DNA from 2 places in the Streptococcus respiraculi genome. Region 1 is predicted to be linked to the other one. Evidence: predicted binding sites of a transcription regulator. Region 1 holds the regulator's gene; the other holds the start of a gene.
The links. Region 1 encodes NrdR, which represses ribonucleotide reductase genes. Its sites were predicted from a motif close to ACACNATATATNGTGT; they were not measured.
Positions count from the first base shown of each region.

Region 1 (12,201 bases):
TCATAGCGATGGTGCTGATAGAGCTCTACATCCTGCCTAAAGGAGTGGTAGCTGGTGATGATGATTTGGTGTCCTGCAAGAATCAGATCCTCCCGCTTCTCCTTGTTTCCATAGGCCACAGCCACATCTAATTCAGGTGCGAAAGTCTGGCACTCGCTTTGCCAATTGTAAATCAAGCTAGAAGGCGCCAAAATCAAGACCTTAGCATCTTTTTCTAAATGACTGCTCAAAAAGGCAATGGTCTGTAAGGTTTTTCCCAACCCCATGTCATCTGCTAAAATGCCACCAAAACCATGGTAGTCAAGCATGGACAGCCATTTCACGCCCAAAAGCTGATAGTCACGCAAGGAAGCCGTCACCTGCAATTTAGGTAACTCAAACGATTCTGGATGAGCCAAATCATAGGCCAACTGTTGAAATTCCTTGGAGAATTGCACTGTGTCTTTTCCAGCCCAGATCTGAGCCAGTTGATAAGAAGCTATGCGGTCAAGGGATAGATGTCCTGCTGATTGGTAGCGGGCCCGCAAGTCCTGCAAGGTCTGACTCAGCCGCCTTGTCTCCTCATCGAAGACCAAGACCTTTCCTGTTTGGCTGGTAAAATGTGTGGCATCCGTAAGCAGTGCCGTCACTGCCTGATCAATCTCGTCCTCAGCAATCCCTGCAAAGTCAAAGGAAATGTCAAGCAGAGAGCCATGGGGCTCTACCTTGATTGTCGGTTGCGTCTCAACCATCATACTTTCTAGCTCACTCGATAGCTGCACCTGACCCAAGGATTGAAATCTTGGAAGAGTCTGACTGAAAAATCTGTACCAGTCTGTAGGGGCTAGCGGTGGATGATACGCAATAAAGTCTCCTCTAAAGCCCGCTTCTTGGATAACCGCTTCTACCTGCGCCACATGCTGAAAATGATACGAAAACGGCAGAAGGTGTAAGGCTTCTCTACTCGCTACCTGTATCTTGTCAAATTCCAGTGTGAGACGCAGTTCAATCTCCCCTTCAGCTCTCAAAAAAAAGTCAAACCGAGGACGGAAATCGGAAATAACAAAGCGCTTCGGCGCCTTGACGTTTCCAACCAATTCCAGCTCCAACAAACTAAGTGCCAAGCGTTCTTGATCTTGAAAGTCAAACTGGACTGATTTTTCTCCGCTCTCACTTGGAACAAGCCCTTTGAGCGCAGCTATAATCTGCTCCTGCTTCCTGTCCAGATAGTAAAGACGATTGTCCACTAATAGATAGCGACCATTGAAGAGTTCGCGAAAAGGTCGCTCTTCTACTCGCAACTCGATCATGTATTGGTGAACGACAACTTCAAAGAAATAGCGCTCTGCCTGAGCATCAAAGGCCAGCAATTGAAGCTCCGTATAGGTATTCATATCGTATTGAAACTCAAAGGATTCTAGCTGCGTCAAGACATCTAGCCCTTCTTCAAAATTAGCAAGTGGCAAGCGCAGATGCCGTCCATAATGGACCAAAATCTCCAAATCGCCTACCTTCTTGTCAGGAATTAACCGCCACAAAAAGGTCACTAAATCCTGACTGGCCACATCAAACTGTTCAAAGGAAATCCGCTCATAATACTGCTTGCCAATCTGAAAGTAGCCACCCTTTTTCAAAATTTGCAAAAAAGCACCAATATCGCGGATGATGTAGCTTCGTGGATCAACACCGCGCTGAATTTTTAAAGTCCAGTCGATATTATGGTCAAAGAGCATCATCTGCCCTTCCACAGCCAAACGGTAATGGATATCGGCTTCCTGAGTACTCTCCAGCAGATTATCAAGAAATAACCCACCAGCATAGGTCCTGCGCACTGTTTCCTCGTGCTCTTCCTTATCAGCCGAAAGCTGCTCTTCTAAGACCTTCCCTTCTGGATCATTTTTTAAAAAATATTCAGCCGCAGCTAAATGTTTACAGTAACCCTTGCTTGAAAACGTATCACAACTACAAGACAACTTACTTTCTTCTAAAGCGTAGCAAAAATCCTCTTCTTCAATCGTCAAAAAGAGCTGCCTATCTTCTACCTGTTTCACTTCAACTTGTCCGCTTTCATAAAGCAAGATTCCCTCTTGACGAATCCGCCCTGGCATCAATCGACCCATACATACTCCTTTATCTTATCTCTTCATTATAGCATATTTTTTTAGATACGGAAAAAGAGGTGTTTTCTTTTGTACCGTTCCCTCATTCTACTTGCTTATTCTAAAAAAAGCGAATATAGCAATACCTGCGATACAGTTTAAAAGGAGGGCGTCATGACACTATTGCTCTTTCATCCATTTATTGTTTTGATTCTAGCACTTAGCTCCTGTTGCCTCTTTCTTATCGGCTGAACAAACAGCAAGGTGATAGCTGGCACAGTTCTGATTAACCAATTCTACTATTTTTTCTTAGCTCTCTTTGCAGGCGCAATCAGCGCCCATAGACTCTACCGCAAGCTGATTGCGTTAAGGCTAGTCTACCTCTTCCTAGACCGGACAGGCATTCCCTCTATTCTTGCCATCACCGAAGGCTGGATAATCCTTAGCAAGCCTAGTAGTTACGGTGATATCCTCTATCTATAGCGACTTGAATCAAGGTTAGGACATCGTTAAGTCGCTTTGCTTCAATAGTTCAGTGGACTGTTGAAGGTTGGAAATAGGGATTATGGAGTAATCCTCAATTAATGCCCGCTCTATCTGCAACTCCTTGCCTTGTCCTATTCCTTTCTCAATCCATCATATAAAAAACCGAGTTGATCGAAACCAGCTCGGTTTTGGTTATTTTTTAGAAATCTTGTTATCAGTGTTCAGCCGACTTTTTCGCTCGCTCAACCGCTCGATAATAGCGTGTATCTCTGACTAGTTTTTCACTATAGATTATGAGTAACCAGCTACAGAGAGCAATTAGAAAGACATATAGGCCCAATACCAACACGAGAACAGCTTGTCTACTCATCCATAAGACAGTTCCTGTATGAATGCCTAAAATTAAGACCAGTACAGCCATTAATATTAGGTACAGATATGCAAGCAAGCTCGCCCAATAGCGCCATGAAAAGGGAGGATACGCTGCCGCATTGTAGCTCAAGGCCTTTTTGGCAAGCATTACAAAAATATAACTTACGGCAAGAAAACCAAGATATACGTCCATGTCCTCCTCCTTTCGCAGCCTACTTCCGCTTGCGAGCAATCAGGTGAATTGGTGTGCCTTCAAAGACGAAGGCCTTGCGGATTTGATTTTCAAGGAAACGCAGGTAAGAGAAATGCATGAGCTCTTCCTCGTTAACAAAGATGACAAAAGTCGGTGGCTTGGTCGCCACTTGGGTCGCATAGAAAATCTTGAGGCGTTTGCCTTTGTCAGTCGGCGTTGGGTTGATGGCAATCGCATCCATAATCACATCGTTTAAAACTGCAGATGGAATCCGTGTTTGCTGGCTTTCGCTAATCTGCTTAATCATGACAGGCAATTTATGCAAACGTTGTTTGGTCAGAGCTGACACAAAGATAATCGGTGCATAAGAGAGATACTGGAACTGATCTCTGATGTCTGCTTCCCAATTCTGCATGGTCTTATTATCTTTTTCAAGGGTGTCCCATTTGTTGACAACAATAATCATCCCTTTTCCTGCTTCATGGGCAAAACCTGCAATCCGTTTGTCATACTCACGAATGCCTTCTTCGGCATTTAAGACCATGAGAACGACATCTGAGCGGTCAATGGCACGCATAGCACGCATGACAGAGTATTTCTCCGTATTCTCATAGATTTTGCCAGATTTGCGCATACCGGCTGTGTCAATCATGGTAAATTCTTGACCTTCGCTATCCGTAAAGACTGTATCAATCGCATCTCGAGTCGTACCTGCAACAGGACTTGCAATCACGCGCTCTTCTCCCAAAATAGCGTTAATCAGACTAGATTTCCCAACATTTGGACGCCCAATTAAGCTGAACTTGATCATATCTGGATTTTCTTCTTCGACCTCTGCTGGAAGATTTTCCACAATGGCATCAAGCACATCACCTGTCCCAATTCCGTGAACCGATGATACTGGGTAAGGATCTCCTAAGCCCAAGGCATAAAAATCATAAATGTCGCTACGCATTTCAGGGTTATCGACCTTGTTAACTGCTAAAATAACCGGTTTATTAGTCTTATAAAGGATTTTAGCTACATATTCATCTGCATCTGTCACCCCTTCTTTTCCAGATACAACAAAGACGATGACATCTGCCTCACTCATGGCAATTTCTGCCTGATGTTTGATTTGCTCCATAAAAGGCGCATCAACATCATCAATCCCCCCTGTATCAATGATGCTAAAATGACGATTAAGCCATTCAGCAGTTGCGTAAATACGGTCACGAGTCACACCTTCTATATCTTCTACGATTGAAATGCGCTCACCCGCAATCCGATTAAATAAGGTTGATTTTCCAACGTTGGGACGCCCCACGATGGCAATAGTTGGTAGAGCCATTGCTCCTCCTTTTCTATAGTAACTGTTTTTCTTTCAAAAGTGCTTTGGTTTCTGGATATTCTGCCTGACCAAATTGGGCAACTAAACGCTCAGACCACGTTTCTTTCTGTCTCGCTCCCGCATAATCCGATTGGATTTGGTCGTAAGTGACAATCGCCTCCACACCTTGCTCTTGGTATTCTTCATTGAAAACAACGGTTTCATAAGGCAGACGTGGCTTGACTGGAAAATGCTGGTTGGGTCTGCCTAAGGCGATACAAAAGATTGGATAGGTGTAGTCTGGCAAGCAAAAGAGCTCGGCAATCTCTCTTGCTGCGTGACGAATCATACCGATAAAGACACCACCGTAGCCCAGACTCTCCGCTGCTAGCATAGCATTTTGCCCAGCTAAAGCAGCATCAACAGAAGAAATCAAGAGATTTTCTGTTCCCTTGGCATCAAAGTGCGCTTGGTGCAGTTCAGCCGCCTTGCTCGCTCGGTTGTGGTCTCCTACAAAAAGCAAAATCGTATCTGCCTGTAAAATAGCAGGCTGCGGGGTTAGGGCATGTAACGCTTCTTTTTTCTCTGTTGAACGCACCACAATAATCGAATAGGACTGGAAATTCTTCCAAGTCGAAGCTGCACGTCCTGCGCTAATAATCGCCTGCAAATCTGCATCTGCAATCGGCTCCTCGGTAAATCTGCGAACAGAGCTGTGAGAGAGCATTAACTCAATTGTTTCATTCATCGACGGTTCACTCCTCCTAACTGTAGTTCAGTGGCTAAGAAGCGAATACGTTCCATCACCCGCTTAGCCTGCCAAGTTTCATCACCTGAACGCCCCGCCGCAAAGTGACGTTCCAAGTCGGAAAAGGAAAAATTCGACGTAAAGAAGGTCGGCAGTTTTTCCTGCATGCGGTGCTGCAAGATGACCTGTAAAACATCATCGCGCACCCAAGAGCTATGTTGCTCTGCACCAATATCATCTAAGACCAGGACTTGAGCCGTCTTAATCGCATCAATTTTTTCCTTGACTAGACCTTCGCCAATGGCATTTTTAATTTCCACAACAAAGGTTGGGTAATGAAGCATGGTAGTTGACATCTGGTGGGTCTTGGATAAGAGATTGGCTAAAAAGGCCATGAGATAACTCTTTCCAACCCCAAAATTGCCATAGAGGTACAAGCCCTTATTGTCCTGACCTGCCTGCTTGACAAATTCAGTCATAGCTTTTATGACCTCAACTCGATTCTCATCATTGCGATCAACATCTGCAATCGTAATATTTTTCAGATTCGCAGGAAGATTGATCAGCTGAATACGATTTTTAATCGCTTCTTCCTTTCGGTACTCAATTAATTCAGCTGTCTCTAAATAAGAGATATCGGCGTAACCCTCATTCATGATGAGGACTGGCTGATAACCCACTGCGATGTAGGATTCGTCTTGATGGAGAAATTTCTTGCGCTCAGTCACATATTCAAAAAACTTGGAAATAGAGCGGGTAATTTCTTCTTCTGTTAATTGGTGCTGACGGATAAAATCAGCTACTTCCGTATCTTGAATGATTTCCTGATAGAGTTCTTGATAGGATTTTCTTCCTGATGTAGCGCCTTGTGGTACCTTGCTTTCTATAGCTTTCATCTATCCCTCTCCTTTCATTTCCATAGCTTCTAATTCACGGTAGAGAGCAGCCAGCTCTGCCTGACCTTTTTCTGTTTGCTCGGTCTTGACTTCTTGCTTGCTCCATTCAGGCACATTGCTCTTCTTAGCTTGACCGCTGTCTTTCTTACGGCTCACTACCTTGCTATCTCGTAAGTGATAAACTGCTTGCTCTGCACTTCGAATCTCCTTGTAGGAAAAATCATTCCCCAATTTCAAAGCATAGGCTTCTTGTAAATTGGCCGAGTCTACCTTGTTGAAGGTATAAAGGACAATCACATTGATCACCTCATCAAGCAAGCCCAAATCCACCAACTGCTGCAAACACTTGCGTTCTGACATGGTGACAGTCGCCTTGCGAGCTTCTTTTAAAAGGGTTAAAAATTCGAGTGCTGTTTTGGACTTGCTTTCCCGAACAATGGCTTGCTCTTGCTTGGTCAAACTAGCGGCGACAGGTCTTGCTGCCACCTTTTGTTCCATGCGCTTGACCAAAATCACTTGACCGTTGGCTGTCTCTTTTGCAACCTTATAGGCCTGCATCCAATCCCAGCCATTTTTTTCTGCCAAGTGATAAAGAGCAATGACATCGTCTGTCTCATTTTGGAAACGCAAGCGGTCACGTGCCATCATGGTCTGAAAGGCTTGCAAATCAAAACTCTGTACAGCAAGAGGAGCAAGCGGAACGTCACCTAGGCTAGTAAAGACATCTGAAAATTTCTTGGTCACTTCGGTGTCTGATATTGGTTTTGCATCGGTCCATTCCTCAACTGCTGGTTCTCCAATTTTCTTGGTCAACAGTTTTTGATACAAGGGAGTGCCCAAAAAATCCTCTTTTGACAAGGGTTCTGCCAAGCGAAAGACGATTTTTTCGTCCTTTTGATAAATCGCAAGCAACCCCATAGCACCGAGTACATCAAGCGCCTGTTCCAAGCGCCCCATGCCCATATTGACATGATTCAAAATACGGCTAAGGGCATACTGCCCCACACCATGGTCATAGCCAGCCCACAAGAATTGATAGACCGCAGCTGCATCTTGTCCAATAATCGGTTGGTAACAGAGAATAAAGCTGAGCCAGTTGGGGCTAAGGGCATTCTTTCTCATGTAAGAATAGAAATCGTTTGGTTTCATGTGCTATCCTATCTTCTGGTCTTGCTTCCCTTGGTGATTTGCTTGAGCAAGTTTTCCAATTCGCCCACGTCTTTAAAGGAACGATAGACAGAGGCAAAGCGGACATAGGTAATCTCGTCTAGTTCGACCAATTCTTCCATGACCAAATTACCAATCAAGTCACTTTCGACCTCGCTATCGCTATGGGCCCGAACCTTTTGCTCAATTCGATTGACCACTTCTTCAATCTCATTACTAGATACTGGGCGTTTCTGGGCAGAACGAATGATTCCGTTGAAAATTTTCTCACGAGAAAACTGTTCACGAGTGCCATCTTTTTTCACGACCACCAAGGTTTTTTCTTCCACACGTTCATAAGTGGTAAAGCGATGACCACAGTTTTCACACTCTCTTCTTCTGCGAATGGTATTTCCGTCTTCAGCCTGACGACTATCGACTACACTTGATTTTATACTGGTACATTTTGGGCAACGCATGCTACTTCTCCCATTCTATCATAATCACTTCATTGTATCATATTTCACAGGATAATAAAAGGGAGCGTGATTGGAGCAACGCAAAAGAAAAGAGCAGAACTAGTCCTGCTCTTGGTAAGTATCGTTTTTCAACTTCTGTTTCTTTTCAAGCCGTGCGTAAGTCCATTCCCGCACCAAGCGATAAATGACCGCAAAAATGGGGGTAAAGAAGACCATGCCCAGCAAGCCAAATAAATTCCCACCAATTAAAGCAGCAGCCAAGGTGAAAAGCGTTGGCAGACCAACAGACTGTCCCACTACACGAGGGTAGATGACATTTCCTTCAATCAATTGGATAACTTGGAAGAGGACAATGGACCAGAGAGCCAACCAAGGATTTTGCACTGAGATAAAGAGGGCACTGATGAAACAGGCCGAAAATGGACCAATGTAAGGCACAAATGATAGGACACCTGACAAAATCCCTGCCATTCCCGCATACGGAATCGAAAAGAGTGAGTAGCTGACAAAGACTAACACTCCGATGATGACTGCTTCTACAATCTGACTCATCAAGAAACGATCGTAGGTTTCAATAATCACCTCGCCGATATAGCTAATGGTGCGCACCACTTTTTCGGGAAAAGCCGCATGAAGGAGTTGACCTGTCATGCTCTGCAAATGCTCCTTGCTCCCAAGAATGCTCAAGGTGAAAAAGAAGGCCATGACCAAGGTCAAAACATTTGAAAAAATACCTGTCACATTAGTGGCTAAGCCTGCGAGAAAAGCTGTCGCAAAACTTGACAACTTCGACCAATCTGTAAACTGGCTCACATAACTGTTCAAGCGACTGCCTAATTTACTAGACAAGAAGCCACTATCCTGCAAGGTCCGAATCAACTTTGGAAAGGCTTGATTGGTCACCGATACCAACTCAGATACCGTTGAGACCAAGGTCGGCAGGATAATCACTACCACTCCCGTCACAATCAAGGCAAAGGCAATCAAGACACCGAAAATCGCCAAGGAACGCTTGCTCTTACGTAAAAAGGACACCTTTTCAATCAAATCTTCCAACTTCTTCATCGGAACATTTAAGATAAAGGCAAAAATCGCCCCGATAAACAAGGCATTCATACTGGATAACAAGACCTTAACTGTACTATAAATATCTGAATAATTCAACACCGCAAGTAAGACCAAGGCCGCAAAACTAATCAAGAGGAGTTTTTCTTTAAATGAACTCTTCTGCATCTGTCCATCTCCTTTTCATCCTTATTTGTCCTATGATAGCATAATTTGGAGAAAAAGTCAGAAAATGCTTGCCAAAGAAGTCGCTATACCTGATGAACGATTGTATTTTCCAATATGATTTCTAGAAGATTTCCTGAAAACAAACTCCCTACCTTCTAGATATCATCGTTTTCCTTGAATCTGAGCTCACTAGGTTCTAAGGCTTGCTTTTTTCGACTGAACTGACCTCATCTGCCATTACCGAGGAAAATGAGTTATTCAAGAGGATACAACATATCATCGACATACATAAAAACTCTCATCAGGAACAGTGATATACTCCCCATATAGTAGACAGTGAAAAAACCAACATTCACTAGACACTAGTAAGGGGAGTTTTCCTATGTCCAAAAGAAGTCCAAAATCAGTAGAAGAAAAGTTAGAAATTGTTTGCTTATTACTTAACCAAGAACAGTCGCTTACCCAACTCAGTAAACAATATCAGGTCGATAATCAAACAATCCAGTTTTACAATACACAACGCTATCAAGCGAAACTAAACAACCTGACTCCTTTGGAATTCAGAAATCAGGTTGCTTAGTATCTTTTATTATTTGACTATCTACTTGACAGGGAGCCGTTCACAGTTCTTGATGAGAGTTTTATTGTTCTTTTTATTCTTCCCGCATGGCATAGCCTACACCGCGGACGGTTTTGATATAGGATTCTTGACCGGGTAGGTCTAATTTCCCACGCAAATAGCGGATGTAGACATCAACCACATTGGTTTCAGCTGTGGCTTCATATTTCCAGACCCGATCCAAGAGTTGCTCTCGGGTCAAGGTCTCCTGACTGTTCATCAAGGTCGCAAGAAGATCATATTCCCTGCGGGTCAGGTTAATCAACTCTGGACCACGGGTGACAGTGCGATTTTGAAAATCAATCTTCAAGTCCCGATAAGCTGCTTGTAGCTTTACCTGCTTGCAATGCTCATCAATATAATCCCGCCCCCTAAAGATAGAAGTTACCTGATCGACTAAATCACTGATGACAAAAGGTTTGATAATATAAGAAACAGCATAGCGCTGAATCTCAGCACCGTAGATTGCTGCGTCCTCGCTGTCCACTACCACAATCATGACCGTTGTCGGCTTGATATTTACCAGTTCTGCCGCTAACTCCTGACTAGACATGTCTGACAGGCGAAAACTCATGAGAATCAAGTCAAAATCTGTCTCATGGGCAAGCTGAAGCGCTTCTTTTCCCGTAGAAGTATAGTCGACCAAGTAGTCTTTTTTTTGCAACTCCATGGAGACAAAGTGAGAAAGATTGCGCTCACGGCCTGCAATTAAGATTTTTTTTACCATAGATTATTTTTCATCATACCATGAGTAATGGAAGATTCCTTCTTTATCTTTACGCTCGTATGTGTGCGCTCCGAAGTAGTCACGTTGTGCTTGGATAAGATTAGCTGGTAGGTTTTCAGCGCGGTAGCTATCAAAGTAGGTAATCGCTGCTGAGAAGGTTGGAACAGGCACACCTGCTTGTACTGCCAAGGTTACTACATCACGAACAGCTTGTTGGTATTTGGCTGTCACATCAAGGAAGTATTCGTCTAAAAGAAGGTTGGCAAGGTCCTCATCACGTCCGTAAGCATCGGTAATCTTTTGCAAGAAACGAGCACGGATGATACAGCCTGCACGCCAGATTTTAGCGATTTCACCGAATGGCAGATTCCAGTTGTTTTCCTTTGACGCTACGCGCAATTGGGCAAATCCTTGGGCATACGACATAATTTTTGAAAAGTAAAGGGCTTGACGGATTTTTTCAATCAACTCAGCCTTATCTCCTTCATAGGCAAAGGCTGCTGGTTTTGGCAAGATTTTGCTGGCATGTACACGCTCTTCTTTGTAAGTGGAGATATAGCGGGCAAAGACAGACTCTGTAATAAGGGACAATGGCACACCCAAATCAAGTGAAGACTGGCTAGTCCATTTACCAGTTCCCTTGTTGCCTGCTGCATCAAGGATATAGTCGACGATTGGACCATCTTGACCTTCATCATCCTTGCGTTTTAAGATGTCTGCTGTGATTTCAATCAAGTAGCTATCGAGCTCACCTTTGTTCCATTCAGTGAAGATTTCAGCCATTTCATCCACAGAAAGACCGAGCAAGTGTTGCATCAAGTCATAGCTTTCTGCAATCAACTGCATGTCACCGTATTCGATTCCGTTGTGGACCATTTTCACGTAGTGACCTGCACCGTCTGGACCGATATAGGTCACACATGGTGCACCGTCTTCAGGAGCTTTAGCAGAAATTTCTTCTAAAACATCTGCCACTAATTCATAGGCTTCTTTTTGTCCACCTGGCATGATAGACGGACCTTCAAGCGCTCCTTTTTCACCACCAGAAACCCCTGTTCCGATGAAATTGATGCCTGAGTTTGCAAGCTCTTTTGAACGGCGAATGGTGTCTTCGTAGAAGGTATTTCCACCGTCAATCAAGATGTCTCCTTCATCAAGGTGGGGCAAAAGAGCTTGGATGGTTGCATCTGTACCAGGACCTGCCTGCACCATGAGCATGATACGGCGTGGTTTTTCAATGGATGCTACAAAACTTTCTACATCGTAGCTTGGCACTAATTTTTTGCCTGGGTTGCTTGCAACAACATCTTCTGTCTTGTCTGCTGAACGGTTGTAAATCGCAACAGTGTAGCCTCTTGATTCTACGTTGAGTGCAAGGTTACGACCCATAACGGCCATTCCCACAACACCAAAATTTGCTTTTGTCATGAATATTCTACTCCTATTTCTTAATATCCTTTTCATTATACAATGAAATCGACCTATTGACAAGATTTTTCCAATTTTCTGTCAATTTCATTCTTCCTCAAAAAGTCCTTGTAATTGGGCAAAGGGGCTGTTTGCTTCCTTTTTCTCTTGAGCTACTACTGCATAATCCTCTTCTGTCATCAAGGTCCAATCCTTGCCTGACGGCAAATCCTGTCCTGCTACTTCTTCTGGAGTCAATACCTTGAGCGGAATGTTTAAAAGGATGTTATCTGCAACACTTTCTGCAAGCACAATCACATCATTTTCAACAATCAACACCAACTCTTCTTCCACCATATCCTGGTCTTTCAAAGCCTGCTCATCTGCCACGAAGATTTCATGGACTGGGAGTGACTCGGAGAGGACAACAGGCTCCATGGAACGACTGGACGCAAGCGTGATGTCATAGGTCATCTGATAGTTTAGGAGAAAGAAGCCCGCTTCAAAG
Region 1 covers NZ_CP022680.1:839,242-851,442, reverse strand. The annotation lists gene CHF41_RS04290 (pilus expression-regulating Snf2 family helicase) at 1-2,099, opposite strand, end outside; gene CHF41_RS10070 (hypothetical protein) at 2,343-2,561, shown strand; gene CHF41_RS04285 (hypothetical protein) at 2,779-3,129, opposite strand; gene der (ribosome biogenesis GTPase Der) at 3,149-4,459, opposite strand; gene CHF41_RS04275 (NADPH-dependent oxidoreductase) at 4,473-5,186, opposite strand; gene dnaI (primosomal protein DnaI) at 5,183-6,082, opposite strand; gene CHF41_RS04265 (replication initiation and membrane attachment family protein) at 6,083-7,231, opposite strand; gene nrdR (transcriptional regulator NrdR) at 7,240-7,707, opposite strand; gene CHF41_RS04255 (AI-2E family transporter) at 7,807-8,940, opposite strand; gene CHF41_RS04250 (transposase) at 9,323-9,520, shown strand; gene CHF41_RS04245 (response regulator transcription factor) at 9,594-10,286, opposite strand; gene gndA (NADP-dependent phosphogluconate dehydrogenase) at 10,290-11,714, opposite strand; gene CHF41_RS04235 (YceD family protein) at 11,802-12,201, opposite strand, start outside.

Region 2 (12,201 bases), 730 kb from region 1:
GGATTATTGCATAATCCTTATTTCCAACTTTCAACAGTCCACCGGACTGTTGAAGCAAGGCGAGTTAACGACATCCGAGTTTGATGTTTGACGAGTATAAAGTGATTCTTTTTTACGAATAGACAGGTATGACAGATGAAGAAAAAGCTCAGTTTTTGGAGGAATTTCAGAAACAAACCGATCATATTTTTTGAGAATTGGAGTGCTATGCTCAGGTCCTGCACAATCAAAATAAGAAATGACATACGGCATACTTTTTGTTATAATAAAATGAATTGTGTAAGGAGGAACCAATGACAGAGACAGAAGTGACGTATAGTCGTTCAGAGAGCTATTCAAGACGCGGTCGCCGTGTTCGTCAAAATAAACAACCGCTATCCCTAAATGAAGATTTTCAGAAAAACATTCCCAAAACTAAGATTGTCCCCTCCTTATTATGGAGTTTGGTCTTGAGTATTCTTAGCGTTGCTAATCCGTTTTTGACCTCATTTGCTACGAATATGCAATCACAAGATTTGTATGCAGGTCTTGCAATGCAGGCAGGTCAGAGCCCTTATGGCCACTTTTTCGGTACGAGTGGTGTACTGTACTATTTACTTGTATCTGTCGGATCTTCATTTGGGACGACAGCTGGCCTTGTGTTCTTGCAGTGGCTTGTTTTATCTGCTGCGGGTATTTATTTCTATAAAATCTGTAGTTATGTTAGTCAGTCGAGTCGTTTGGCCCTAAGATTACAAAATTGGTTTTATTTATTTATTCTGGCTTTGAATATTGGAGGCGTCCAAGCAAGCTTGTTTGCCTTGCCATTTGTTCTGGCTGGTTTGTGGTTTGTCTTGCGTTACGTTGAACGAGCGGTTCGTGATGAGGGATTCATTTTATATGGCATCTATGCTGCAGTTGCCTTTATGATTTATCCTAAGAGCGTCTTGTTGTGGGTAGTGTCTGCTCTTGTCTTGACGGTTTACAATGTGACACGGCGCCAGATGGCGAGAGGTGTTTACCAAACCTTGGCAGCAATTTTTGGCTTCCTTCTCATCGTTTATTCAGTAGGTTATTACACCTTCGTAGAGCAAGTCTTGGGGGCTGCGATTCAACAGACGTTTTTCTATGAGTTTACCTTGAAATTTTCATATAATGGTATTCTCTGGACGCTTACTCAAATCTTTTTATTCCTGCTTTTGTCAGGCTTTTTAAAGAATTTCCTGCATTTACTCTTGTCTATGAAGCAAGGGAAACTTGTTTATTTCAAGGTTATTCTTGTGATGGTCTTTACCCTGCAACTTCTATTTCTCATAGCAGATAGCCATTTCGAGTTGAGCCATTTGGTGCTTCTTTTGCCAGCAGGTTTTATTATGGGATTGCTGGATCTATCTTCTGTCGCCCAAGGTGAAGAATTACTTGCGAAAAAAATGGCCCATTACTCTTACCTCCAATCACATATTTATCTACCATTACTTGGCTTGCTGTTACTCTTAGTCGTGAAACCGGCGGTTTCTTACTTTGTTGCTGGGGATGTGATGAAGGATCGCCAAGAAGTAGCTCGTTATATCAAGGAACACTCACAAAGTTCGGATGAAATGTATGCCTGGGATGATAGCGCTCAGATTTATCTTCAGAGTGAGCGTCGGTCAGTAGGAAAGATATTGACAGCTAGTCCTTATTTAGATACGAAGACCAATCAAGATAGTCTCGCCTTTGATTTAAACAAGAATAAGGCTCGCTATATTGTCATCAACAAGCAGATTCCGCTTCTTGATAGAGTCAAATCAAATTTGGAAAAGAATTACGAAGAAGTAGATTTGAAGATGAGTCAGCTGACTTTATATGAGAAAAAAGAATGAAAATGATTGTGTAAGCAATCATTTTTTGTTGTCTAAATGAAACTATATATTGTGTTTTTTATAAAAAAATAAGAAAATCAATACTAGATGTTGATTTTGTTTTTGTGAAGTGATACACTAGAGAAAGACAATGAAAGGAGAGAGTGAGAAAAAATGCGAGTACAAACAGAACAGACGATAGTCCCTGATATTCTTGTCCTCAAACGAGATGGGCGGACTGTCGCCTTTGATGCAGATAAAATTTTAGTGGCGCTTGGTCGGGCGAATGCTGAGCTGGAACATCCTAGCTCAAGGACGGCGCTTTACCAGGTGGTCGAAGCTGTGCTAGTAGAGATTGGTCGTCGCTTTCATGAGGATATTCAGATTTATGAGATTCAGACCATTGTGGAGCAGGAATTGCTCAAGGCGCATTTGTATGACTTAGCTGAGGTTTATATTCAGTATCGGACCAAGCGAGATTTTGAGCGTCATCAAGCGATGGACATCAATTTCACCATTGAGAAGCTTTTGACAAAAGATCAGACGGTGGTCAATGAAAATGCTAACAAGGACAGTGATGTTTTCAATACCCAACGCGATTTGACCGCAGGAATTGTTGGGAAGTCCATTGGTCTCAAGCTTCTACCAGCTCATGTGGCGAATGCCCATCAAAAAGGGGAACTTCATTTCCATGATTTGGATTATAGTCCTTATACGCCGATGACCAACTGTTGCTTGATTGATTTTAAGGGGATGCTGGCAAATGGTTTTAAGATTGGCAATGCCGAGGTAGAAAGTCCCAAATCGATTCAAACAGCGACAGCTCAGATTTCGCAAATTATCGCAAATGTCGCCTCAAGTCAGTATGGTGGTTGTACAGCAGATCGTGTAGATGAGTTGTTAGCGCCGTATGCAGAATTGAATTATCAGAAGCATTTAAAGGATGCAAGAGAGTGGGTATTACCTGAAAAGCAGGAAGAATATGCGCGTGAAAAGACTAAAAAAGATATCTATGATGCCATGCAGTCCTTGGAATATGAGATTAATACCTTATTTACCTCAAATGGACAGACGCCATTTACTTCTTTGGGCTTTGGTCTTGGAACATCTTGGTTTGAACGAGAAATTCAAAAAGCGATTTTACAGATTCGGATTAAGGGATTGGGGAGTGAAGAGAGGACAGCTATTTTTCCAAAGTTGATTTTTACCTTGAAACGGGGGCTAAACTTGGAAGAGGATAGTCCTAACTACGACATCAAGTTGTTGGCCTTGGAGTGCGCGACGAAGAGAATGTATCCTGATGTCTTGTCTTATGATAAGATTGTTGACTTGACGGGATCGTTCAAAGCACCTATGGGCTGTCGCTCGTTCTTACAGGGCTGGGTAGATGAAAATGGTGAAGAAGTCAATTCTGGTCGGATGAATCTGGGAGTTGTGACCCTCAATCTTCCTCGGATTGCCATGGAATCTGGCGGTGATATACTCAAATTTTGGGATATTTTCGAGGAGCGTATGGGGATTGCCAAAGATGCTCTAGTCTACCGTATGCACCGAGTTATGGAGGCGCGACCGGCCAATGCCCCTATTCTCTATCAGTATGGTGCTTTTGGAAAACGTTTAGGTAAGGATGATGCGGTGAGCCAACTCTTTATCAATCGTCGTGCAACGATTTCGCTGGGCTACATCGGCTTGTATGAAGTTGCGGCGGTCTTTTACGGTAGCGATTGGGAGACTAATCCAGTTGCCAAAGAATTTACACTGGATATTATTCGGGTCATGAAAGAGCGGGTTGGTGCTTGGTCGGATGAGTATGATGTGCATTTTTCAATTTACTCGACACCGTCTGAGAGTTTGACAGATCGATTCTGTCGTTTGGATCGGGAAAAATTTGGTTTGGTCAAGGACATTACAGATAAAGAATACTATACAAATTCTTTCCATTATGATGTACGGAAAAATCCAACACCGTTTGAAAAATTAGAATTTGAAAAGGATTATCCCGAAGCGGGTGCAACAGGTGGATTTATCCACTATTGTGAATATCCTGTTTTGCAGCAGAATCCTAAGGCTTTGGAGGCTGTGTGGGACTTTGCTTATGACCGCGTGGGCTATTTGGGGACTAATACACCGATTGATCGCTGTTATGAGTGCCATTTTGAAGGTGATTTTACACCGACTGAGCGGGGCTTCAAATGCCCGAACTGTGGCAATACAGATCCTAAAACGGTTGATGTGGTTAAGAGAACCTGTGGTTATTTAGGAAATCCGCAGGCAAGACCCATGGTCAATGGCCGTCACAAAGAGATTGCTGCGCGGGTCAAACATATGAATGGATCTACGATAAGGATAAAAGGAGATACAAATGGGGAAATACCAGCTAGATGATAAGGGGAAAGCCCTCGTTGAGCGCTACCATGAAAAACATTCCAAAGGTGGCATGAATAAGAAAGACAAGATTGCCCAACTACGGGAGCAGTTTTTGAAAAAACAAGAGAAATAACAATAGAGGAGGGCGTTGCTCTCCTTGTCTTGTAAGGAGGAGACGATGGAACTAAGAAGAGCAACTTTCGCAGATAAAGCAACCATTTTAGAGATGATAGAGGAATTTCGCAGTGTGAACAGCCCCACGGATGGATTTTTTGGTGGGGCAGATTTTAATTATGAAAACTGGTTGGAAACAAATGCGGCTGCAGAAATGGGGCTAGAGCTTCCTGCGGGTTTTGTACCATATATCCAGTATGTCTCTTTTGATAATAGCAATCGAGCGCTGGGCTTTTTGAATCTGCGTTTGCGGTTAAGTGATCAACTACTGCAACACGGAGGTCATATCGGCTATAGCATTCGTCCTAGCGAGCGCGGGAAAGGCTATGCTAAAGAGCAGTTGCGTCTAGGATTGGTGGAAGCAACATCCAAAAATATTTCTCGGGTGCTAGTGACCTGCCGTGTGGACAACGAAGCTAGTCGCAGAACCATTTTCTCACAAGGTGGACGGTTGGAGAATCAGGTTGGCGAGACTGAACGGTATTGGATTGATGTGGAGGAGTTATGAACAATCCCAAGCCACAAGAGTGGAAAAGTGAAGAACTGAGCCAGGGGCGAATTATTGACTACAAGGCCTTTAATTTCGTGGACGGAGAAGGGGTACGCAATTCTCTCTACGTTGCAGGCTGCATGTTTCATTGTGAGGGCTGCTACAATGTTGCGACCTGGTCTTTTAAGGCGGGTATTCCCTATACTCAGGAGCTGGAGGAGCAAATTATGCAAGATCTTGCCCAACCCTATGTACAGGGATTGACCCTGTTAGGCGGCGAGCCCTTTTTGAATACGGGCATTCTTCTTCCCTTGGTGAAGCGGATTCGAAAAGAGCTACCTAACAAGGATATTTGGTCTTGGACGGGCTATACCTGGGAAGAAATGATGTTGGAGACGCCTGATAAGTTGGAATTATTACGCCATATTGATATTCTAGTGGACGGACGATACGATCGCACCAAACGTAATCTCATGTTGCAATTTCGTGGGTCAAGTAACCAGCGAATCATCGATGTGCAGAAATCGCTAGCGCAAAATCAAGTCGTCGTCTGGGAGAAATTGCAGGACGGAACGAGCCAATATGAACAGGTGGTGCGAGAGGAAAAATAGGTCCAATTTTCTTCATAATTGTGATATAATGGTAGGGTTATTTTAGGGAAGAGAGTCAGAATATGTACGATTATATTATTGTTGGAGCAGGATTATCAGGTGCTGTATTTGCCTACGAAGCAACTAAACGTGGTAAGACCGTCAAGGTGATTGACAAGCGAGACCATATTGGAGGCAATATCTATTGTGAATCAATCGAGGGGATTAATGTCCATAAATATGGGGCCCATATTTTCCATACGTCGAACAAACGGATTTGGGAGTATGTCAATCAATTTGCAGATTTTAATCACTATATCAACTCGCCTGTTGCGAATTATAAAGGAAAATTGTATAATCTGCCCTTTAATATGAATACCTTTTATGCCATGTGGGGTACTAAGACCCCGCAGGAGGTTAGGGACAAAATAGCAGAGCAGACCCAGCATTTAAAAGATACGAAACCTCGGAATTTAGAGGAGCAGGCTCTGAAATTGATTGGAAAAGATGTCTATGAAATCCTCATCAAGGGCTATACAGAAAAGCAGTGGGGACGTTCCGCGACAGATTTGCCAGCCTTTATCATCAAACGCTTACCAGTTCGCTTTACTTTTGATAACAATTACTTCAATGACCGCTATCAAGGGATTCCAGAGGGGGGCTATAATGTCATCATCGAGAAGATGCTAGAGGGGATTGATCTAGATCTTGGGGTGGATTTTTTTGAACAGAGAGAAGTCTTGGAAGCGCAGGCTAAAAAAGTGGTCTTTACAGGGATGATTGACCAGTATTTTGACTACAAGCACGGGGAATTGGACTATCGTGGTCTCCGCTTTGAACATGAGGTACTGGAGACAGATAATTTCCAAGGAAATGCCGTGGTCAATTATACAGAACGAGAAGTTCCCTATACTCGGATTATTGAGCATAAGCATTTTGAATTTGGAAATCAGGAAAAGACGGTTATTACGAGAGAGTATCCGGCCAATTGGTACAAGGGTGATGAGCCTTATTATCCGATTAACGATGCAGAAAACAATGCTATTTTTGCCAAGTATGCGAAAGAAGCAGAAAACATCAAAGACAAGGTCATTTTCTGTGGTCGCTTGGCAGATTACAAGTACTACGATATGCACCTCGTCATTGAGCGAGCGCTTGAAGTGGTAGAAGCAGAGTTTGGGGAATGATATAGTCATCTATTACACTGTTGACTAGCCTTGCCTAGCATTGAAGTAGATTGAATAAAGGCTAGGACATCGTTAAGTCGCTTTTATGAACGCCAGTCCTTGCCTTGCCCTGTTCTTTTCTCAATCCACTATAAATCAAAACTAAAAGACTATACGAAAAGCCCCTAGATTGGAATCGACCAGTCTAGGGGTTTGTGTACAGTAGAACAAATTTGCTTATCGCAACCAAAAAGCCTTGCGGTACAAGGCTTTCGGAGATATGCGAACATCCTCCCTGTAGGGATCGAACCTACGACCCACGGATTAAGAGTCCGCTGCTCTGCCAGCTGAGCTAAGGAAGGAAAAGAAAAACGCTGTATTGGTACCGGTGATTCATGAATTGTATTGATCCCGCACAGTAAGTAGCAGGTGGGTAACTCGTTTCTAACTTCAGTCGCTTCCGTGTGAGACGGCCTGCATACTGTTAGAAAACTCTTGTTTCCCTAGTAATACAAAAATAGTCGGTCAACACATAGGTATGAATTCGTATACCACAGCAGTTCTTATCTATGTATTTATCTTATCATATTTTTGAAAAAAATCAAGAGAAAATTTGTAAAAAAGAAAGCGTTGCCATAAAGAAAGCGTGTTTTCCTTACTCTCTCAAGGTCTTTTGGCCTTTCGTTTTTTTAGTTCTTGAATTTTCTCCTGGGTTAGTTTGAGTGCTCGCTCGTATTTCCCAGTGTCATTAGCTGAAAAATATTGCTTATCTCGTAATTTATCTGGTAGATATTGCTGGTCGACCCATTTTTCAGGAAAGTTATGAGGATAGAGATAATCTTGCGCATTGCCTAATTCCTTGCTTCCCTTGTAATGACCATCTCGGAGATGACGTGGAATGGGAAGATGCCCTGTTTTTTTGAGGTCAGCAATCGCTTGATCCATGGCTAGATAAGCAGAGTTTGATTTTGGTGACAGGGCGAGATCGATGACAATGTTGGCAAGGGGAATGCGAGCTTCTGGAAAACCAATTTTTTGAGCGGCTTCAAGGGCCGTTACCGTGTGGATTTGAGCTTCAGGATTGGCAAGTCCGATGTCTTCGTAGGCAATCACCATGAGTCGCCTTGCAAGGCTTGGTAAATCACCAGCTTCAATCAAGCGGGCGGCATAGTGGAGACTGGCGTTGACATCACTCCCGCGGATGGATTTTTGAAGAGCAGAGAGGACATCGTAATGTCCGTCGCCATTCTTGTCCATGGTGATATAGCTTTTTTGTAAACTATTTTCCATGGTGTCACGTGTGATATGGCGGATGCCCTCATCATTCTCAGGGGTGGATAGAACGGCTAATTCTAAGGAGTTGAAAGCAGAGCGTAAATCTCCGTTGGTACTGGTTGCAATGAAATCGAGCGCCTCATCATCGAGGATAACAGGAAAATCAAAGCCACGCTCAGTATCAGTAATGGCAATCTGAACAGCTGTTTTGATGTCATCGTTTGAAAGTGGTTCTAACTCAAAAATTTGAACACGACTGCGAATGGCAGGTGTCACAGAAAAGAAAGGATTTTCTGTGGTGGCGCCAATCATGATGAGGTTGCCGTTTTCAAGGAGAGGCAATAGAAAATCTTGTTTGGTCTTATCCAAGCGATGAATCTCATCAAGAAGTAGAATCAGACCACCTGAAAATTTGGCTTCTTCTGCAATTTCTTGGAGTCGCTTTTTGGTGTCAACAGTCGCATTGAAGGTGCGAAAGGCGTATTTTGAGGTGCCTGCAATAGCGCTAGCAATACTGGTTTTTCCAATTCCTGGTGGACCATATAAAATCATGGACGACAGCCGTTTTGCCTCAACCATCCGGCGGATAATTTTTCCTTCTCCGATTAAGTGGTCTTGTCCAATAATCTGGTCAATGGTTTTGGGACGCATGTTAAGAGCGAGGTTGTTGATCATGAGGCTCCTTTCTGTCCTATCTTTTTACTTGGTTTTGTGTTACACTTATCTATATATTCTATCATAAATACAGCAAAGTGAGGCAAGATGAGTAAGTACGGATTTTTAGATGTGTTGGACCAGAAAATGGAGAAGGATTTTCCATACGATTTTGAAATCAATTGGGATAAGAAAAATCATGTGGTGGAGGTCGCTTTTCTGTTAGAAGTGGAAAATCAGGCAGGTATTGAAACAGTTGATGATGAGGGGATTCGGACAACAGAAGATATCTTCTTTGAAGAGGCAGTCTTATTTTATAATCCTTTAAAATCAACCGTTAAGGAAGAGGAGTATTTAGCGACTATTCCTTATGAGCAGAAAAAAGGCTTATCCAGTGAGTTTTTGGCTTATTTTGTCGGATTTTTGGCAGAAACAGCTGAAAAAGGACTGGATGATTTAATGGACTTTTTGGCAGATGATGAGGCAGAAGAATTTGCGATTGTCTGGGATAAAGAGGCTTTTGAAAATGGCAGAGTTGCTCTTAAAGAGGGAGATTTTCACCCTTATCCGAGGTATTAGAGATGTATCATCGTAGTAAAAATATCAATATTTTTCTAATGGATGGAGATGTTACAGGGAGAATGAAGTGCACCTTGTCCAATTGGACAGGAGTCCTGTATAAAATTCCTCGCATTCAACTTGCGACCCTCAAAGAACGGGACGAATTGAAACAAAGCGGCATTTATTTTTTGTTTGGCAAGGACGATGAGACCCAACAAGATATTACTTATATTGGCCAAGCAACCACTCGGAAAAATGGTGAAGGTGTCCTATTGCGTGTGCAGGAGCATACTAGAGACTCTCATGCCGATTATTTCAACGATGTCATTATTTTGACAACGCAAAACAATTCATTCGGTTCAACTGAAATTAGCTATTTGGAAAATTCGTTTACCAACCTTGCCAAGGAAGCTGGGCGATTTATCGTTAAAAATGGTAATGAGCCTAATCCAGGTCATGTGACAGAAGAGAAGCAAGCGGAGTTAGACGAAATTATTGAATATGCGACGATGATTATTGGGACATTAGGCTATAAGCTATTTGTACCGATTATTCGGAAAGAATCTGTCTTTTCTGAAAAACAGCAGGAAGACGAGCAACTGCTTCATTTGAAACGAAGGACAAAGAAATCCAAGCAGCAAATTCAAGCGACCTGCAAGCGAACTACGGAAGGGTTTGTCGTCTTAAAAGGCAGTATGGTGGATCTAATTGACGCTCCTCATCTTTCTGAATCGGTGAAGGAACTAAGAGAAGAGTTGGTGAAAAGGAATGTGATTCAAGATGGCATTTTGCAACAAAATCAACTTTTCAATAGTGCTTCAACAGCAGCTATGTTTGTACTTGGTATGAGTGCGAACGGACGGACAGAATGGAAAAACCAAGTGGGGCTCAGCTTGAAAGAACTAGAGGAACAAGAAATCAGCAAGTAAAGGAGAGACTATGTGGCAGGAATTACGGGTAGAGCTTGAGCGAGAAGGTGAGGAGATTGTATCCAATCTCTTGATTGAGCTGGGAGCACAGGGCGTTGCGATTGAAGATACGGCAGATTATCTGGACAAGGAGGATTTGTTTGGTGAGATTGTGCCTGAAAAGGAGCAATCAGACCGAATTACGATTGTTGCTTACTATCCAGAAAATTTAGCAATTGAAGATATAAAGGAGCGCCTCCTTGAGCGTTTGAAAGAAGTTAGTGACTTTTTAGATCCAAATACGGTTCGCTTGGAGGAACAGTCCTTGGAAGAAGAAGACTGGGCGGACAACTGGAAGAAATACTACGAGCCGGCGCGGATTACCCACGACTTGACCATTGTGCCATCTTGGACGGACTATGAGGCGACAGTGGGTGAGAAGGTGATTCGGCTCGATCCTGGGATGGCCTTTGGAACGGGGACGCATCCGACCACCAAGATGAGCTTGTTTGCCCTTGAGCAAGTTTTGCGAGGTGGCGAGCGGGTGCTAGATGTGGGAACAGGAAGCGGTGTGCTTTCGATTGCGAGTTCTCTTCTAGGTGCGGGGGAGATTTATGCCTATGACCTTGATGAGGTTGCGGTGCGGGTCGCTCAGGAGAACATTGATCTCAATGCGCATACGGACAATATCACGGTACAAACAGGAGATTTGCTTCGTGGCGTAGAACTTGAGGCAAATGTCATTGTAGCCAATATTTTGGCAGATATTCTGGTGTATTTGACAGATGACGCTTATCGTTTGCTGAAAGACGAAGGGTATCTGATTATGAGTGGGATTATTGCGGACAAGTTGGATATGGTATTAGAAGCAGCCTATCGTGCAGGCTTCTTCTTGGAAACCCAGATGACTCAAGGGGAATGGAATGCTCTTGTTTTGAAAAAAACACAGGACATCTCAGGTGTCATAGGAGGCTAGATGCAGCAGTATTTTGTAAAAGGTGAGGCAGTCTCAAGCCTTGTTATTGAGGACAGGGATACGATTAAGCACATGTTTCAAGTCATGCGGCTGGCAAAAGATGACCAAGTGGTGCTCGTCTTTGATGATGGTATCAAGCGCTTGGCGCGTGTGGCTGATGAAGAGAAACACCGTTTTGAGGTGCTGGACGCATTGAAAGACCAGGTTGAATTACCAGTCGAGGTGACGATTGCCTGCGGTTTTCCAAAAGGGGACAAATTAGAATTTCTCGCCCAGAAAACGACAGAGCTAGGTGCAAGTCAGCTCTGGGGCTTTCCAGCGGATTGGTCGGTAGTCAAGTGGGACGGCAAAAAGATTGCAAAAAAAGTTGAAAAACTGCAGAAAATCGCTCTTGGTGCGGCAGAGCAGAGTAAGCGTAATCGAGTGCCTGAGGTGAATGTATTTGCTAGTAAGGCGGAATTTCTAGCGGCGCTTAATCAGTTTGATAGGATTCTGATTGCCTATGAAGAGTCGGCTAAGGCAGGTGAGCGGGCGGCTTTGGTAGAAGTTCTATCAAACCTTAGAGGCGGTGAAAAGATTCTTTTTATCTTTGGGCCTGAAGGTGGATTGTCGCTTGATGAAGTCGCACAATTTGAAACAAAAGGCGGCCACAAGGTCGGTCTTGGTCCACGTATTATGCGAGCAGAAACCGCTCCGCTCTATGCTCTATCAGCAGTGAGTTTTGCTTTAGAAATGCAACAATAAAAAACTTGCGCTTGCAAGTTTTTTATTGTATAAACTTATCTCCGTATTGATGAAGAATCGCGTAGTAAACCTGTTGAGGAGTTTGGCTGCTAGTTGTCAAGATGATGTTAATCAAGGGGAAGCCCATTTTGAGGTTTGCCTTGGAACTATATTTTTGAAAAGCATTCATCTTTGCCAAATACTTGTCGTTGTCTGCTAGGGTAACAGAGATATAAGTCTGATTGAGATGGGGTTGGAGGTGGATATACATGATATCCTCCCACGGAATAAAGCCAATCGCAATGGCAGAAGACTTGTCTGTTATGCCCGTATCATCAACGATGAGAATGGGAGGGAGTTGTTTAGCAAAGATGCGTTTTGTATAAAACGCAAAGGACCAGCCGAAAAAAGCAACTCCAATCACACCAACCAAAATGAACACCAAGGACAGAATGGGAAGGTGTAGCTCACTAGAATAGGCAAAAATGCAGAGGCCT
Region 2 covers NZ_CP022680.1:106,145-118,345, forward strand. The annotation lists gene CHF41_RS00490 (glycosyltransferase family protein) at 294-1,841, shown strand; gene nrdD (anaerobic ribonucleoside-triphosphate reductase) at 1,995-4,205, shown strand; gene CHF41_RS10015 (hypothetical protein) at 4,183-4,320, shown strand; gene CHF41_RS00500 (GNAT family N-acetyltransferase) at 4,366-4,869, shown strand; gene nrdG (anaerobic ribonucleoside-triphosphate reductase activating protein) at 4,866-5,462, shown strand; gene glf (UDP-galactopyranose mutase) at 5,525-6,628, shown strand; tRNA gene CHF41_RS00515 (tRNA-Lys) at 6,897-6,969, opposite strand; RNA gene ssrS (6S RNA) at 6,975-7,170, opposite strand; gene CHF41_RS00525 (replication-associated recombination protein A) at 7,271-8,557, opposite strand; gene CHF41_RS00530 (DUF3013 family protein) at 8,645-9,115, shown strand; gene CHF41_RS00535 (GIY-YIG nuclease family protein) at 9,118-10,026, shown strand; gene prmA (50S ribosomal protein L11 methyltransferase) at 10,037-10,981, shown strand; gene CHF41_RS00545 (16S rRNA (uracil(1498)-N(3))-methyltransferase) at 10,982-11,725, shown strand; gene CHF41_RS00550 (STM3941 family protein) at 11,748-12,201, opposite strand, start outside.
Region 2: the regulator NrdR is predicted to act here: its motif matches at 1,881-1,896, upstream of nrdD (anaerobic ribonucleoside-triphosphate reductase).